3 regions of the Vibrio gangliei genome follow, and region 1 is predicted to be linked to each of the others. Evidence: predicted binding sites of a transcription regulator. Region 1 holds the regulator's gene; each other region holds the start of a gene.

The links. The regulator PurR, encoded in region 1, represses purine synthesis genes. The targets are predictions, from matches to a motif close to TNANGNAAACGTTTNCNTNA.
Region 2: purM (phosphoribosylformylglycinamidine cyclo-ligase) is a predicted target of PurR. The motif match lies at 2,824-2,843, and genes of this name have one in related genera.
Region 3: purE (5-(carboxyamino)imidazole ribonucleotide mutase) is a predicted target of PurR. The motif match lies at 3,600-3,619, and genes of this name have one in related genera.

Annotation. Positions count from the first base shown of each region.
Region 1 covers NZ_AP021869.1:1,466,030-1,471,639, reverse strand. Annotated here, with positions in the region: gene Vgang_RS06695 (ABC transporter permease) at 1-511, opposite strand, end outside; gene Vgang_RS06690 (ABC transporter substrate-binding protein) at 609-1,754, opposite strand; gene purR (HTH-type transcriptional repressor PurR) at 2,016-3,020, opposite strand; gene elyC (envelope biogenesis factor ElyC) at 3,243-4,040, opposite strand; gene cmoM (tRNA uridine 5-oxyacetic acid(34) methyltransferase CmoM) at 4,153-4,956, shown strand; gene mukF (chromosome partition protein MukF) at 4,976-5,610, shown strand, end outside.
Region 2 covers NZ_AP021869.1:830,444-836,053, forward strand. Annotated here, with positions in the region: gene Vgang_RS03800 (class II glutamine amidotransferase) at 1-604, shown strand, start outside; gene purN (phosphoribosylglycinamide formyltransferase) at 917-1,573, opposite strand; gene purM (phosphoribosylformylglycinamidine cyclo-ligase) at 1,715-2,755, opposite strand; gene upp (uracil phosphoribosyltransferase) at 2,966-3,592, shown strand; gene Vgang_RS03820 (DUF2066 domain-containing protein) at 3,763-4,983, shown strand; gene Vgang_RS03825 (iron-containing alcohol dehydrogenase) at 5,074-5,610, opposite strand, start outside.
Region 3 covers NZ_AP021869.1:2,550,745-2,556,354, reverse strand. Annotated here, with positions in the region: gene dprA (DNA-processing protein DprA) at 1-657, shown strand, start outside; gene Vgang_RS11815 (DUF494 family protein) at 682-1,155, shown strand; gene Vgang_RS11810 (DNA topoisomerase family protein) at 1,194-1,814, shown strand; gene Vgang_RS11805 (5-(carboxyamino)imidazole ribonucleotide synthase) at 1,882-3,018, opposite strand; gene purE (5-(carboxyamino)imidazole ribonucleotide mutase) at 3,024-3,509, opposite strand; gene Vgang_RS11795 (L-threonylcarbamoyladenylate synthase) at 3,741-4,298, shown strand; gene hemF (oxygen-dependent coproporphyrinogen oxidase) at 4,307-5,221, shown strand; gene aroE (shikimate dehydrogenase) at 5,255-5,610, shown strand, end outside.

The DNA.
Region 1 (5,610 bases):
CAAGATTATCTTGTACGTTCAACCAACCTTGAGTGTTAAAAGTGCTAAAAGCAGAAAAAACACTGTTTAATGCACGTGCGAACCAACCTGTATCTGAAAATAAGAATAAGAAACCCACAGCAAAAGCGACATGAGGCAAGGCTAATAAGGGCGATAATAACTTTTCCACTTTATGCCAAGCAGGACGATTCCAATAGGCTTGCAGTATTGAAAACGCCATGATGGTCGCTAAAAAAGTACTCGTAATTGCAGAGAACATACTCAGACAAATTGAATGCATTACCGCGGGCCAATCCGCCACTTTTTCGAACCCAGTCAGTGAGAACTCGAATAAGCCCAAGGGGGGAATAATGCCGAAGGCAGGGCTAAGCATACCGATTAAGCCGGGAATGATGGGAAAGATACACAGCAACACAACGAAAGCATAACCCAAGCGCAGCGAGACTTTACTGGATTGGCTTTTATTCAATATTCGTCGATTTAATAGAGTGCTATTGAGTCGGTTACTCATTTTAGTATGCCTGCTTTTAATAGGCCTAGCTTCACTATCCCTTTTTTTAATAGACATGGTCCTTTGAATTGCTCCTCGACGTAACGCCATCAATATTTTATTGGCTATAACGTTCAAGCCAAGCCTGTTCTAATGCGGTTTGCCAGCTAGGATGTGGCTCAGGCAAGGACGGGTAGAGTTTGGTCTTTTGTGCGCTGCCAGTTAAGTATTGCGGCTGCAAAACGGATGGATCCCCCCAAATATTGATGTCGCCTTTACGAGATTGCGCTTCAGGGCTGAGTAAGAAATTGATCACCACTAAAGCGCCTTGTTTGGAGTTAGCATTCCATGGAATAGCAAGAAAATGAATGTTCGATAAAGCCCCCTGTTTCCACGCGTAGCTTGCGGTGCTTGAAGCAAGTTTGCCACTGGCTTGCGCGGAGAAAACTTCATTGGGATTGAAGGTGATCGCCAAATCAAGTTGGTCATCATCCAAAAGTTGAATCATTTCCGCTTGGCTAGTTGGAAACTGTTGACCTTGTTGCCACAAGAAAGGCTGCAAAGCATCTAAATAGCGCCATAATGGTTGAGTGAGTTGAGCAAAAGCCTCTGTGGTAACGGGTTGCTGTAATGCAGGATCTTGCTGGCTAAGTTCAATCAATAATGACTTTAAAAAACTGGTGCCATGAAATTGTGGCGGCTTAGGGTAGCTAATACGGCCTGGGTGCGCTTTAGCATACTCGAGCAGATCTTGCGCTGATTGAGGAGGCGAGGCTAGCTTGTCACGGTCATAAATATAAACCAGTTGTCCTACACCCCAAGGCGCTTCGAGCCCGTTGGTTGGTTCGGAAAAATCATCAGTGACAGGTAAAGCCATATTTACTTTTTGCCAATTAGGTAATGTCGATACAAACGGGCCAAAAAGTAATTGGTTGTCTTTCATTGATTTGAAGTTTTCACCATTAATCCAAACCAAATCGACACTGCCTTGCTGATTTTTATTGGCTGTTTTTTCTGCCAGCAAGCGGGCGGTGGTTTCAGAAATATCGGAAACTTTAACATGGTGTAGAGTTACACCATATTGTCGTTTCACTTCTCTACTTACCCAACGTAGATAATCATTAATTTCTTGGCTACCACCCCAGGCATTAAAATACACATCTTGCCCACGAGCTTGTTTTTCAATGGTTTGCCAGTCGCTATCCTGAGAGGCCATAGCAAATAGAGGCAGTAATGAAAGTAAACCAAGGCTAATCCAGCGCATTGTATCTGTCCTTAATATCCATCGTATTTGAAGCTTTAGCTTTGTTGGCAGCTTTTATTCGCTCCGCTAACTTGGGTATGAAAATTTATGTAATTAAGCGTAGTGGAATATAAGACATAACATCACGCGAAAAAATTTCAGGTTATCGCTAAGTTAATCTGAACTCAGGATAAATTAATCAAAATCCAGCGAATAAAAATAAGGCGCATCTAAATGAATAGATACGCCTTGTAAATGTTTGCAGTGATAATACTAGAAATACTATTTAAGCGTTTTCACCGATGAACGTTCTACCATTTCAGGGAACATTTCGAAGGTTTGTTTAGCGTGATTTTTATCTTTAATGCGTTCTAATAAGATTTCAACCGCGTTCTTACCTAAACGACGCTTAGGTTGGTGAACCGTCGTCAACGGTGGTGAGAAATAAGGAGAAATATCAATGTTGTCGTAACCGATCACGGAAATATCTTCCGGTACACGCATGCCTTTTTCTTGCAGACGGCTCATTAAGCCTAGCGCCATGATGTCGTTAAAACAGAATACCGCAGTTGGTTTTTTATCCATTGCCAAGATTTTATCGGCAGCGATAACGGCAGTATCACACTCGAAGTTCCCTTCTAGTAACCACTCGTCTCGTAGTGTTAAGCCTTTTTCTTCTAACGCACGGCGACAACCTGCAATACGCTCTTGGCAAGCCACCTTTTCAAAATGCCCACTTAAACAAGCAATATCAGTGTGACCTCGTTCTAGTAGATAGCGTGTTGCGATGTAACCACCTTCTTCTGAGTTATCGATGATTTTATCGGCTTTGGATGTTTCTGGGCCCCAATCCATCACAACTTTAGGAATATCTGGGTGACCATCAAGCATTTCACGCAATTCTTCATCTAGGTCAGAACACATAACCAATAGGCCATCGACACGTTTGCCAGCCAACATGCGGATATAATCACGTTGTTTGTCAGAGCGGCCACCGGTGTTACACAAAATTAGGGTATAACCTTTGCGGTAACAGTAGCTTTCAACACCATCAACGACTTCGGCAAAGAATGGGTTAGTTGACTGTGTCACTAACATACCAATGGTGCTGGTGGTATTGCATTTCAAACTACGAGCCACGGCGCTTGGGGCATAATTGAGTTCTTTCACTGCGGCCATAACTTTCTCTTGAGTTGTCTCTGCAACAAAACGAGTTTTATTGATGACATGTGACACGGTCGTTGTGGAGACTCCAGCAATACGTGCAACATCTTTGATTGTAGCCATAGTGAATTTCCTTTATGCCGACCATACAGCCGGAACGATGATAGTTAATTGGATACTAAAAACATAAAAGTCGCCATTAATCAGCGACTTAATAATATAGATGCGTAGTTTTGATAAGATTTTAGTCTTAAATGCCATGCCTGACAATCAGATATGGCATTTTTATGAACAAACTTTGCAGGACGCAAACGATAACGTAAGTCTTATTGCGTGTAAATTGCTTTATTCTGCCGGCGCGCTATTTGCCGTGTTTTGAGTGTTAGAAAGTGTATCACGTAAAGATGACCACCAACGACCCAACAATTCATGCCAATAACGCTCACTTTGTTCTAAGTATTGAGCTTGAGGTGAATACTTGTCCCATGCTTGTTCAATGTTATCAAACGCAAGATAGTTGGTTGGGGCTGGGATGGGTTCCAAACCCGCTTTGCGAAACTCTTTCATGGCACGCTTCATGTGGCTCGCAGAAGTCACTAACACCATGCGTTTATTTCCCACGAAACCGGCGGCTTGATGGGCTTCATCCCAAGTGTCTTGTGCATTTTCTAATAAGATGATGTCCGATTTTGCCACACCAAGTGATACAGCAACATTAGCCATCATACGTGCGTTACTGACAGAACTACCCGCACCGTAACCAGATAAAATCAATTTTGCACCCGGGTACAGTCGTAATACACGAATGCCTTCGGCTAAGCGCATTAAACCATTGCGTGAAAGTTCAGAAGTCGGTGGTATGTCATCATCCACCGTGTGGCCACTGCCTAAGACCATGACGTAATCCAAGGTGCCATCAACCGGTAAAAAGGCTTTGTAAGCACGCTCAGTCGGTTTCAATAAAGAAGTAGAAAGAGGTTGGAATGAAAAGAGAAAGATCCCTGTTAAAGAGATAAAAGTGAGAATACAACCCAAGCCTCGTTTATAAGTAAACATGATCAAAAACAAGCCGAGAAAGCCAAGGATTAACATGGCTGGCAGCGGCATGAACAATGCGCCGATTATTTTTTTCAGTTCAAACATTTTAAATAGCCCAAAAATTCATCATTCAGCGGATAAAAGAGAGTATTTGCTTTATTCCTGTAATTGCTGTGACAGAATACACGCAAAATTCAGTTATCTTAAATGAAAAAATATGGCTAACGATCGAAATTTCGATGACATCGCACATAAATTTGCGAAAAATATTTACGGTTCGGATAAAGGAGATATCCGCCAAGTCATCGTATGGCAAGATATAGAAAACGCATTGCAACGCCTGCAACATGCTGACAAACCTTTATCCATCTTGGATGCGGGCGGCGGCTTGGCACAAGTATCTCAAAAACTCGCTCAGCTCGGTCATCAAATTTGCTTATGTGATGTGTCGAGTGAAATGCTGGCTCTCGCTCGGCAAGATGTAGAAAAAAATCTTTTATCTGCCAACTTTCGATTTGTTCATTCTCCTATTCAAAACTTGCATAAGCATGAATCAGAGCCTTTTGATTTCGTTTTATTTCATGCCGTTATGGAATGGCTTGAGCACCCTCAACAGGTCTTGAATGATGTGCTCGATAAAGTGAAACCGGGCGGAATAGTATCTGTGATGTTCTACAATCATCACGGACTGGTTTTGAAGAACGTAACTTGTGGTAATATCCCTCACATTTTGCAGGGAATGCCACATCGTAAACGGTTTAAATTGCAACCACAGAAAGGGTTGTTACCGGAAGATGTGTACCAATGGATCGAGTCTCAAGGTTTCGACATTGTCGGTAAATCAGGCATCCGTTGTTTTAATGATTACATTGGTAATCAACAATATATGGGGGACTACACCCCAGAAGATGTGTTGGCGTTAGAGCAGAAATTATGCCGCACAGAGCCTTATCTTTCTCTTGGCCGTTACATTCATGTATGGGCACAAAAGCCGCAAAGTGAACAAACGGGTGAGAGCTAATAGCAAAACAGGAATGATAATGAGTGAAATAACTCAATCTTCAGCTGGACTGCCTTTTAACCAGCAGCCAACTCAGGAACAGCCCATAGATGAGCTGGTCACCTGGGTAAAACAGCATGATTTTTCATTGAATCTTTCTTCCGAGCGTTTGGCGTTTCTGATTGCTATCGCCGTTCTCAGCAATGAAAAGTTTGATGAAGAATTAGGCGAAGGTGAATTGCATGACGCGTTCAAAATTGTCACGACCATGTTTGATGATACCGGCGAGGCGTCGGCGTTTCGCGCCAACAATGCCATTAATGAATTGGTATCGCAGCGTTTGATCAGCCGATTTGTCAGTGAGTTGAATCAAGGGGCAAGCATTTATCGTATTTCACCTTTAGGCATGGCAATCACAGATTACTATGTGCGTCATCGCGAATTTTCGAAATTAAAGCTATCGATTCAACTGTCGATGGTGGCTGATGAAATGTCAAAAGCGGTTGAAGCGGCAGAACAGGCTAACGATTTAGCGCAATGGCAAAAGCACGTTTATGGCGTATTGAAATATTCGGTCAGTGAAATCTTTGACCGCATTGATTTAAACCAGCGCGTGATGGACGATCAGCAAATCGAAATCAAACAACAAATTGCTGAGCTATTAAACCAAGATTG
Region 2 (5,610 bases), 640 kb from region 1:
TAAAAGTTGTGCGGTGATCAGCCATATTCGCCAAGCGAATCGAGGTGGGGTCAATTTAGAAAACACTCACCCGTTTACTCGTGAATTATGGGGTAAGAACTGGACTTTTGCGCATAACGGTCAATTAAGTGGTTACCAAGATCTTAATACAGGCCGTCATCGTCCAATCGGAGAAACCGACAGTGAGTTGTCATTTTGTTGGATTTTGAGCCAATTGGAGCAGCGTTATCCAGAGCCGCCGCACCCAAGACAAATGAACGATGTGTTCGAATTTATCGCTCAATGTTGTGATGAATTGAGAAAGCTTGGTGTGTTTAACATGCTGCTGAGTGATGGTGAGTACGTGATGATGTATTGCACCAATAACCTACATTGGATCACTCGCAGAGCGCCTTTTGGTCAAGCGACCTTAATCGATGAAGAAGTAACTATCGATTTTCAACAAGAAACCACTCCGAATGATGTGGTCTCTGTGATTGCCACACAGCCTTTAACCGACAATGAACGTTGGCATAAAATGAAACCGGGTGAATTTGGCGTATTTCAATTTGGTGAATTGATTTTGGATAATAGCTTGGATTTGATTGATAAGCCGTTTGCGTAAGAGGATATTCGGTTCCTGGTTCCTGGTTCCTGGTTCCTGGTAACTAGGTTAAGGTTAAAGTTTCTCGGAGCTCGGGCGCGTTGCTGCTCGTCGCTCGGCTTTACCGTGGGTAGGGTCAGCAATAAAGTTGGAGATTGTGCTTGATATTACTGAGTCACTAAGCACAATCTTTCTCGCAACTCGCAACTCGCAACTCGCAACTCGCAACTCGCAACTCGCAACTCGCAACTCGCAACTCGCAACTCGCAACTGCTTTTGGCTTTTACTCTTTTTGGCTCTCTAAGCGAAGCGCACTCGGATCCCGAAACAGTCTTAATCTTCCGCGTATCCGTGCAGCCCCAACTTTTGACCATCTAGATAAGCATGATTGCCTTGCATTTCCAATCGGCCATCAATAAACCATTGAGTGACTAATGGGTAGATTTGATGTTCTTGAACCAACACACGTTCTGCTAATGCATCTGCATCATCGTCTTCAAATACCGGGACTTTAGCTTGAAGAATCACCGGGCCGCCATCAAGTTCTTCTGTGACAAAGTGTACGCTTGTGCCATGCTCGGTATCACCCGCATCAATAGCACGCTGGTGGGTATGAAGCCCAGAGTATTTCGGTAATAAAGACGGATGGATGTTGAGCATTCTACCTAAGTAATGTTGTACAAAGTCTGCACTGAGAATACGCATGTAACCGGCAAGTATGACAAGATCAGGCTGGTAAGTGTCAATTTGTTGCATAAGTTCAGCATCAAACGCTTGTCGATCGGGTTGATTGTCTGGTGTTAAAAAGTCTTGCGCAGCAAGGGAGTGCGCTGGAATATTGTGTTTTTTTGCTCGTTCAAGCCCATAAGCCGATGCTTTGTTTGAAAACACAGCAGTGATCTTGGCGTTAATTTGGCCTGACTCGCAAGCATCAATAATGGCCTGTAGGTTACTGCCATTGCCTGAAACTAATACAACAATATTTTTCATGTGTTACCTTTGTAATACAAGCCCTTGAAAATAAAAGGAGCCTCAAACCAAAATCTTCTCGGCTCTCGGCTCTCGGCTCTCGGCTCTCGGCTCTCGGCTCTCGGCTCTCGGCTCTCGGCTCTCGGCTCTCGGCTCTCAGTATTAATTGATCTCGACTTGCTCTTCGCCTGCTGCCGCTTCTGCAATGTGACCAATAACCCAAGCATTTTCACCTTCAGCTTTCAGTAATTCAACCGCAGCTTGAGCTTGAACTTGTGGTAGTGCAACGATAAGACCAACACCACAGTTGAAGGTGCGGTACATTTCGTAAGTCTCAACGTTACCTTTTTGTTGTAACCAAGAGAAGATCGCAGGCCATTCCCAACTGTTTCCGTCGATTACCGCTTTGGTGTTTTCTGGTAATACGCGTGGGATATTTTCCCAGAAACCGCCGCCTGTGATGTGAGAAATAGCATGAATGTCATATTTCTCAATCATTTTTAGGCCCGATTTGATGTAGATTTTTGTTGGTTCGATCAGGTGTTCACCAATCGTACGGCCATTCAAATCTTCGTTAAGATCGGCGTTTGATACTTCTAAAATCTTACGGATTAGTGAGTAGCCATTTGAGTGTGGACCACTAGAACCAACGGCGATAAGAGCATCACCTGCGGCCACTTTTGAACCATCAATAACGTCGGCTTTTTCAACGACGCCAACACAGAAGCCAGCGACATCGTAATCTTCGCCTTCATACATGCCTGGCATTTCAGCCGTTTCACCGCCGATAAGTGCACAGCCAGCTTGTACACAACCTTCGCCAATACCCGCTACCACACTTGCTGCGGTATCAACATCCAGTTTGCCTGTTGCATAGTAATCTAGGAAAAATAGCGGTTCTGCACCTTGTACGATAAGGTCATTGACACACATGGCAACTAAATCGATACCGATGGTGTCGTGTTTTTTCATATCCAAAGCCAGACGCAATTTTGTACCCACACCGTCGGTGCCAGAAACAAGAAGCGGCTGCTTATATTTGGTTGGAAGTTCGCATAGCGCGCCAAAACCACCGATGCCACCCATCACTTCTGGGCGACGAGTGCGTTTTACCACACCCTTAATTTTATCAACTAATGCATTACCTGCATCAATATCAACACCAGCGTCTTTGTAGCTTAGAGAAGAATTGTTACCGCTCACGGGGATATCCTCGCTTTGATTTTGATTGGATGTGAAAAACGGCGCTATTCTAACAGGGGATGAAACAAAAAGGAAAACGTTTGCGTCATTTTTTGTTTGCGCTATTTTTTTATCAATAGGCCATCATTTTAGATGATATCTATCAACCATTTCAGTGTGTTTTGGAGTATACTTGCCCCGTTTGTAAAAAATTTAAGCATGGAGTAGGACATGAAAGTCGTAGAAGTTAAACACCCACTGGTTAAACATAAACTTGGTTTAATGCGCGAAGGCGATATCAGCACCAAACGTTTTCGTGAATTAGCGACAGAAGTGGGTAGCCTTCTAACTTATGAAGCAACCTCTGATTTTGAAACAGAAAAAGTGACCATTAAAGGTTGGAATGGTCCAGTTGAAATTGATCAAATCAAAGGTAAAAAAGTCACTGTTGTGCCTATTTTGCGTGCAGGTTTAGGTATGATGGATGGCGTACTTGAGCACATGCCAAGTGCGCGTATCTCTGTAGTGGGTATTTACCGCGATGAAGAAACGCTTGAACCTATTCCATACTTCAACAAATTAACTTCTCGTATTGATGAGCGAATCGCACTTGTGGTTGACCCAATGTTGGCAACGGGTGGATCAATGATTGCGACGATCGACTTACTGAAAGAGCAAGGCTGTCAGCAAATTAAAGTCTTGGTATTAGTCGCTGCGCCAGAAGGTATTGAAGCATTAGAAAAAGCGCACCCAGATGTTGAGCTTTACACCGCTGCTATCGATGAAAAATTGGATGATAAAGGCTACATTGTTCCAGGTTTGGGCGATGCGGGTGATAAGATTTTTGGTACTCAATAAAAATCAGTAAAATCACGGAATTATTTTGCAAAAAGCGGCTCTATTATTGAGTCGCTTTTTTATTTTCGCTCACAAAATTAAGATGTTGAGCTGAGCCAAGAAATTACCGTTTGATTCCTGTATGATTGCGGGCTTAAATTTTTTATCTTTGAACCAAAAACAGGTTTGTTATGCGTTATCTCGTTGTTCCTATTATTGCCTCTTTGATTTTTCCATTTTCTGCTTTGGCAAAAACGAAAGTGGATATTTATCATGCCGAAGTGGTACTGACTCAAGAAAAAAATGCCAACTCGGTGGCTTGGTCACAGGGGTTAGAGCAAGTTTTAGTGAAAGCTTCTGGAGATGCCAATATCGCCAACAACAGCGTGGTAAAAAAAGCCCTGCGTGACGGTTCGGATTATTTGGCGAAATTCAAATATGGCACATTGGATGGGCAAAAAAGCCTCGATATGCAATACAACCCAAAGCAAATTACGGCGTTACTGCAACAAGCCAATGCCACTTATTGGCCAGCAGAACGAGAAAACCTGCTGGTGTGGTTGGTGCAAGACGATAATGTGCAGCGACAAATTGGCTGGGAACAATCGGGTTTAACGTCTGTTGAGCAACTCCAGCAGGCCGCAAAACAAGCCGGGTTACCTATCACTTTGCCACTGGGTGATATGGACGACATGACCAAAATTTCTGCCACTGATATATGGGGCAATTTTCCGGCGCCACTTGAAGCAGCCAGCGTACGTTACCCTGTTGATGCGGTGTTGGTGTTAAAACTCACACAAAATGGCAAGAGTTCAGAACTCAACTGGCAACTTTATGATAGTGCGCCACAAAACATTGAACAGAATCCACAGCCAACGTTAACAGGTATCGAATCAACAAAGGACACAGACGCTGCTGATGCCGGCCAGACCATCCAACTTGCTATGGGTAAAGTCAGCCAATATTACGCGCAAAAGAATAAGCCAAGCGGCAATGCGCAAGTGGCGGAAGGTGCCTTATGGGCTAATTTCACCGGTATTCAATCGGCTCCGGCTTTCTTTAAATTAGAGCGCTTATTAAATGGTTTAGACAGCGTAGCGACAGTACAAGTGCAATCGATTCAAGCCGATACAGTGACGTTCGATGTTCAGCTTTTGACCAATGAAGAAGATTTTAAAAAGCAGGTGAGCCAACAAAAAGGCGTGACACAGTTGAATGCACCTGTTGACCCTTCGGTTGTCGCGAAACAAGCGGCGCAAGAACACACTCCTGAACAGGGCAGCGCTGAAAGCGATTCTGTTATGGCTGATGATATGGCTTCTGACGCACCGAATTCAACGGATGAGTCATCTGCCAATCAACCTGCATTACAACCAGCATTAAATGACCAGCTTTGGTTTGATTTGAAATAATATTATTCTATACAAAACAAAGGGATCCAATTGGATCCCTTTGTTGTTTTAGGTATTTATACCCAATTTCTAGGATATAAATCAGCAGTATTACAGTGCCGTTTCCAAAATCTTACGTGAACGCGCTAAGTCAATCGAGCCGTGCTCACCCAGTTTTAGCATGCCGTGTGCTTCAAGGCTGGTCATTGCAGTATTGATATCTTCAGCGGTTAGATCAATTTCAGATAGGGATACTGGTGTTTTCATCTGGCTGAAGAATTGCTTGGTTTTCTCGATAGCGACATCGATGCGTGCGTCATCAGAGCCATCCGTAATGTTCCAGATACGCTCTGCATATTGCAGTAATTTGGCTTTTTTCTCTTCACGACATACGTCCATCACCGCAGGTAGTACGATGGTTAGGCTGCGACCGTGGTCAACCCCAAAGTTACCGGTTAGTTCGTGACCAATCATGTGTGTTGCCCAATCTTGTGGTACGCCTACGCCAATTAAACCGCTCAGTGCTTGAGTTGCCGCCCACATCACGTTAGTTCGAGCTTCAAGATCTTGTAGATTATCGATAAGTTTTGGACCTTCTTCGATAAGTGTCAGCAAAATGCCTTCAGCAAAGCGATCTTGGATTTTAGC
Region 3 (5,610 bases), 1.1 Mb from region 1:
GAGCAAGTTTACCCTGCGCGGCATAACGGTTTGGCGCAGCGGATTATGCAAAATGGCGGAGCTTTGGTGTCGGAATTGCGACCCGATGCCAAACCGCGTGCCGAACATTTTCCTCGCCGTAATCGCATTATTAGTGGGCTATCGCAAGGGGTTCTCGTGGTTGAGGCAGCGGAACGCAGTGGCTCTTTGATTACTGCGCGTTATGCAATTGAACAAAATCGCGATGTGTTTGCTTTACCTGGATCGATTTATCAATCCGGTTTTGCCGGCACCAATCGTTTATTGCAGCAAGGGGCGTATTTGGCCTTAAACCCACAAGATATCATGGATGAGTTAAACCCTCATGTTTCATCGCTTCAATCTCATGCACAACATTCGCAACCACAACTCGACTTAACTTACGCTGCAGATGGCACTCAAACCGCAAATAAAACGCAGACCGAAAATAAAACCTCAGCATTTACTCGCCAAGCATTGCCATTTCCACAACTGTTAGCTAACGTAGGAAATGAGGCTACTCCAGTTGATATCTTGGCAGAGCGTACCCATATACCGGTACATGAAGTCATGATGCAAATATTAGAGCTGGAATTGGCTGGGCATGTGGTTTCTGTGCCAGGTGGTTATGTTCTTAATACAGGGAACAAACCAAAGTAACGTGTTGCCGTGGAGGGTAAAATTATGATGGACATTTTGATGTATCTGTTCGAAACCTATATCCATAGCGACGCAGACCTCACTATCGATCAAGATGAGCTGGAAGAAGAGTTATTGCGAGCGGGATTTCACCAACAGGAAATCTATAAAGCCTTGCATTGGCTTGAGGGCTTAGCCGCATTGCAACAAGGCGGCGCACGTCTTGATATGGCGACCAGTTCAGCCACATCTACCCGTATTTTCACTCAAGACGAAATGTTACGTTTGGATGTGACTTGTCGCGGCTTTTTATTGTTTTTAGAGCAAGTACAAGTCTTGACCACGGAAACCCGAGAAATGGTGATAGATCGTGTTATGGGCTTGGAAACCAATGAATTCACATTGGATGATCTCAAATGGGTGATTTTAATGGTGCTGTTCAATGTGCCCGGCAATGAAAGTGCTTATACCCAGATGGAAGAGTTACTTTATTCGACCGAACAAGGCTTAGTGCATTAACAGAGTGCATTAATTTAAGGCGCTCAATTTAGGATGTTATGAGTAATAAAATCGATCAGCAGTTATTTTCTGCTCATGAACACGCGCTAGAACATGAAGCTTGCCCTAAATGTGGCACTGAGCATCAAGGTGAGCTTCAATTGCGTCATGGGAAGCGAGGTCCATTTTTAGGTTGTCATCGTTATCCTGATTGCGATTACATTAAGCCTCTGCATAAAAATGACGGCCATATCATTAAAGAGCTTGGTGTCGCTTGCCCTGAATGTGGCGAGACGTCTTCTGATGAGCACGTTTCTGGTCAACTGGTATTGCGTCAAGGCCGATTTGGTATGTTTATTGGTTGCAGTCGTTTTCCTGAGTGTCACCACATTGAATCGCCCATCGCACCGCCTCAAAATGAAAGTCATGAGCAACAGTTGGTATGCCCTGAATGTCACTCTGGCCACTTGGTGGAGCGTCAATCTCGTTTTGGAAAAAGCTTTTATGCTTGTGATGCCTATCCTAAGTGTAAGTTTTCAATCAACCTGCCGCCAATAGAAGGCAAGTGCGAACACTGTGGTTTCCCATTGCTGGTGGAAAGGCGATTAGCCAGTGGCAGTAAAATTCAGTGCGCTGATCGTAAGTGTCAGCATACTCAAAGCGAAACCGAAACAGAGTGAATACGAAAGTGTCATTTATAAAAAAACCGCCTGTGAATGAGGCGGTTTTTTGTTGAATCGTATGCGATTACAGTTTCGCTACGTGCGCTTGAAGTTCAGGAAACGCAGCCGGATCGAGTACGTTCACTAATTCCGTTAGATTTCGTTTTAATTCATCTTTGCTTTGAGCGCATACATTAATATGCCCCATTTTGCGTCCTGGTCGTTTTTCTTTACCGTACCAATGCACATGACATTGTGGCATGGCTAATACCGATTCAGGTAGGCTGTCTTGACCTAAGATATTTAGCATCGCGGTATGACGAATGGCTTGAGTACTGCCAAGGGGTAAATTGCACACCGCGCGTAAGTGGTTTTCAAACTGACAAACCTCTGCGCCTTGTTGTGTCCAGTGACCAGAATTGTGGACGCGAGGAGCAATTTCATTCACCAGTAATTTGCCTTGCACATCAAAAAACTCAATCGCTAAAATGCCCACGTAGTCAAGCTCGTTTGCTACCGCGCTGAACATTTGTGCCGCTTGAGTTTGTAACTCTGGTTCATCAATGGCGATAGATAAGCTGAGCACGCCACCGACATGGACGTTTTCCGCCAGTGGGTAAATGGCGATTTCTCCGCTAGCGCGACGCGCACCGACTAAAGACACTTCACGATCAAATCCAACAAACTCTTCAGCAACCACGGCTTGTTCTGGTGTCGCTTCTAAGCTGGCGCTGATTTTGTTCCATAGTGAGTCGATTTGGTTGCTATCTGTTAAGCGCCATTGTCCTTTTCCATCATAGCCGCCTAATGCGGTTTTTAGCACCATTGGAATACCGACATATTCAATCGCAGCGTCAAAATCAGAGCGTGTATTAATAATGGCGTATTTGGCATTGGCTACGCTGGCGTCATCCAATAATTGCTTTTCAATACGACGGTCACCGCCTGCCTTGATCGCTTGGGTACTTGGTAGGAACTTTCCGCTTTGTTCACAAATGTCTAAGATTGAATGAGGAATATGTTCAAACTCTGCAGTGATGACATCAGCCGCCGCAATGGCATTATTCAAACCATGGCCAATCACATTTTTAGTCAACGGATGCACAATATGTTCGCTGCCTACATCAAAGGCAGAAATATCAATATTCAGAGGTGCACCTGCTAAAGACATCATCCGTGCCAATTGGCCTGCACCTAATACTAAAACTTGTTTGTTCGCCATCAGTATTAATCCTCGGCTGGGTTTGGATTTGCCAGTACAGTGTCAGTTTGTTCTTTGCGGAAGGCTTCTACTTTTGCCATTACGGATTGATCAAAAGTACCAATGATTTGTGCCGCTAAAATGCCCGCATTGGCCGCGCCTGCTTCGCCAATGGCTAACGTGCCCACTGCGATGCCTTTTGGCATTTGTACGATGGAATATAAAGAGTCTACGCCAGATAAAGCTCGTGATTGAACCGGTACACCGAGCACAGGTAGGCTAGTAAATGCGGCGGTCATCCCCGGTAAATGCGCTGCACCACCGGCCCCTGCGATGATCACTTTGATGCCGCGTTCTTTGGCAGATTCAGCGTATTCCGCAAGTAGGTGAGGTGTTCTGTGGGCAGAAACCACTTTGGTCTCGTATGGCACGTTAAAACGGTCTAACATTTCAGCAGCCAGTTTCATGGTTGGCCAATCAGATTTTGAACCCATGATGATTCCAACAGTCATCGAACACTCCTTAACAACTAATGATGAGTAGACCTTGTAATAGCAAGGTCATTACTAATGAATTAGCGCCATTATACTGAGAAAAAACCACAAGGAAAACGTTTGCGTCAGCTTGTTTGTCGATACAAAGCCGATTAAGCACTCCGAACGTTAAAAACTTTTAGTCATTGTTCGTTAGGTTTTATACACTGACGAAGTTGCAATAATATGAAAGGCAAGGAAGAAGCAAACGTGGATAATTTTGAATCGGTATTACAGGCTTTACAGCAAGGTGAAGTGATCGCCTATCCAACTGAAGGGGTGTTTGGGGTGGGTTGTGATCCAGATAATCAACAAGCGATAGACAAACTTTTGACGCTCAAGCAGCGCCCGATTGAGAAAGGCTTGATTTTAATTGCAGCCAGTTATCAGCAAATCTTACCTTATATCGATGAAAATCAATTAACGGCTGAGCAACTACAAACGGTAAAAAGTACCTGGCCAGGCCCTGTCACTTGGGTGATGCCGGTTAAAGCTGGAATTTCTTCTCATCTTACTGGCCAATTTGACTCGATTGCCGTGCGCATCACCGATCATCCTTTAGTGCAAAAGCTGTGTTTGGCCTTTGGTAAGCCGATCACCTCTACCAGTGCTAATTTAACTGGACTAGAGCCTTGTCGCACTACGGAAGAGGTAGAACAACAACTCGGTGATAAGTTGGTTGCCATCTTACAAGGTAAAGTTGGCGGTCGAACTCAGCCAACTGAGATCCGTGATGCGAAAACTTGCGCGGTATTAAGACAAGGATAAATAACGTAATGAATGCTCAAAACCAACAAGTTGATAAAGACGCCGTCAAAGCGTTTCTTATGTCTCTGCAAGATTCCATTTGCTCGCAATTAGAAGCGGTTGATGGCGGCAAGTTCATTGAAGATGCATGGCAACGTGAGCAAGGTGGCGGTGGACGTAGTCGAGTGATTCGCCATGGACAGGTGTTTGAGCAAGGTGGGGTTAACTTTTCCCATGTCTTTGGTGACCAAATGCCAGCTTCTGCGACGGCGCATCGTCCTGAATTAGCCGGTCGTCGCTTTGAGGCGATGGGGGTTTCGTTAGTTTTGCATCCTCATAATCCGTATGTTCCTACCTCGCATGCTAATGTGCGCTTCTTTATCGCAGAAAAGGAAGGCGAAGCGCCGATCTGGTGGTTTGGTGGTGGATTTGATTTAACCCCGTTTTATCCTTTTGAAGAAGATTGTCAACACTGGCATGATACTGCCAAAGCCATCTGTGCGCCGTTTGGTGAAGAAGTTTACCCTGAGCATAAAGCCTGGTGTGATCGCTATTTCTTCTTACCGCATCGTAATGAAACTCGCGGTGTCGGGGGCTTATTCTTTGATGATCTAAACCAATGGGATTTCTCTGTGTGTTTTGACTACCTCAAAGCGGTAGGAGAGGGATTTACCCAAGCTTACTTACCGATCGTACAAAAGCGCCATGAAACGCCATTTGGTGAGCGTGAGCGTCAATTCCAGCTTTATCGCCGTGGTCGTTATGTTGAGTTTAATTTGGTGTATGACCGCGGGACGTTATTTGGATTGCAAAGTGGTGGTCGCACGGAATCGATTCTAATGTCGATGCCGCCATTGGCCCGTTGGGAATATGATTATTCACCACACAGCGAGTCAGCAGAAGCGAATTTATATCAAAACTATTTACAACCGCGCGATTGGTAAGCGCGAGTACAGCCGGCAAGGAAAGGCCATAATATGAGTAATCTTGATCAATACGCGGTATTTGGGAATCCGATCTCACACAGTAAGTCACCATTCATACACACCTTGTTTGCTCGTCAAACTAATCAAGCGATGGAGTATGGCATTGTTGAAGCGCCAGTAGACGGCTTTAACGATGCAGCGTACCAGTTTTTTACCTCGGGAGGTAAAGGCTGTAATGTCACTGCGCCGTTTAAGCTCGATGCGTATCAATTTGCTGACCGATTAACCGAGCGTGCGCAATTGGCTCAAGCGGTGAATACGCTTAAAAAGTTAGATGATGGGCAAATCATTGGTGATAACACCGATGGTGAAGGCTTAGTGCAAGATTTATTGCAAAACCAAGCGCC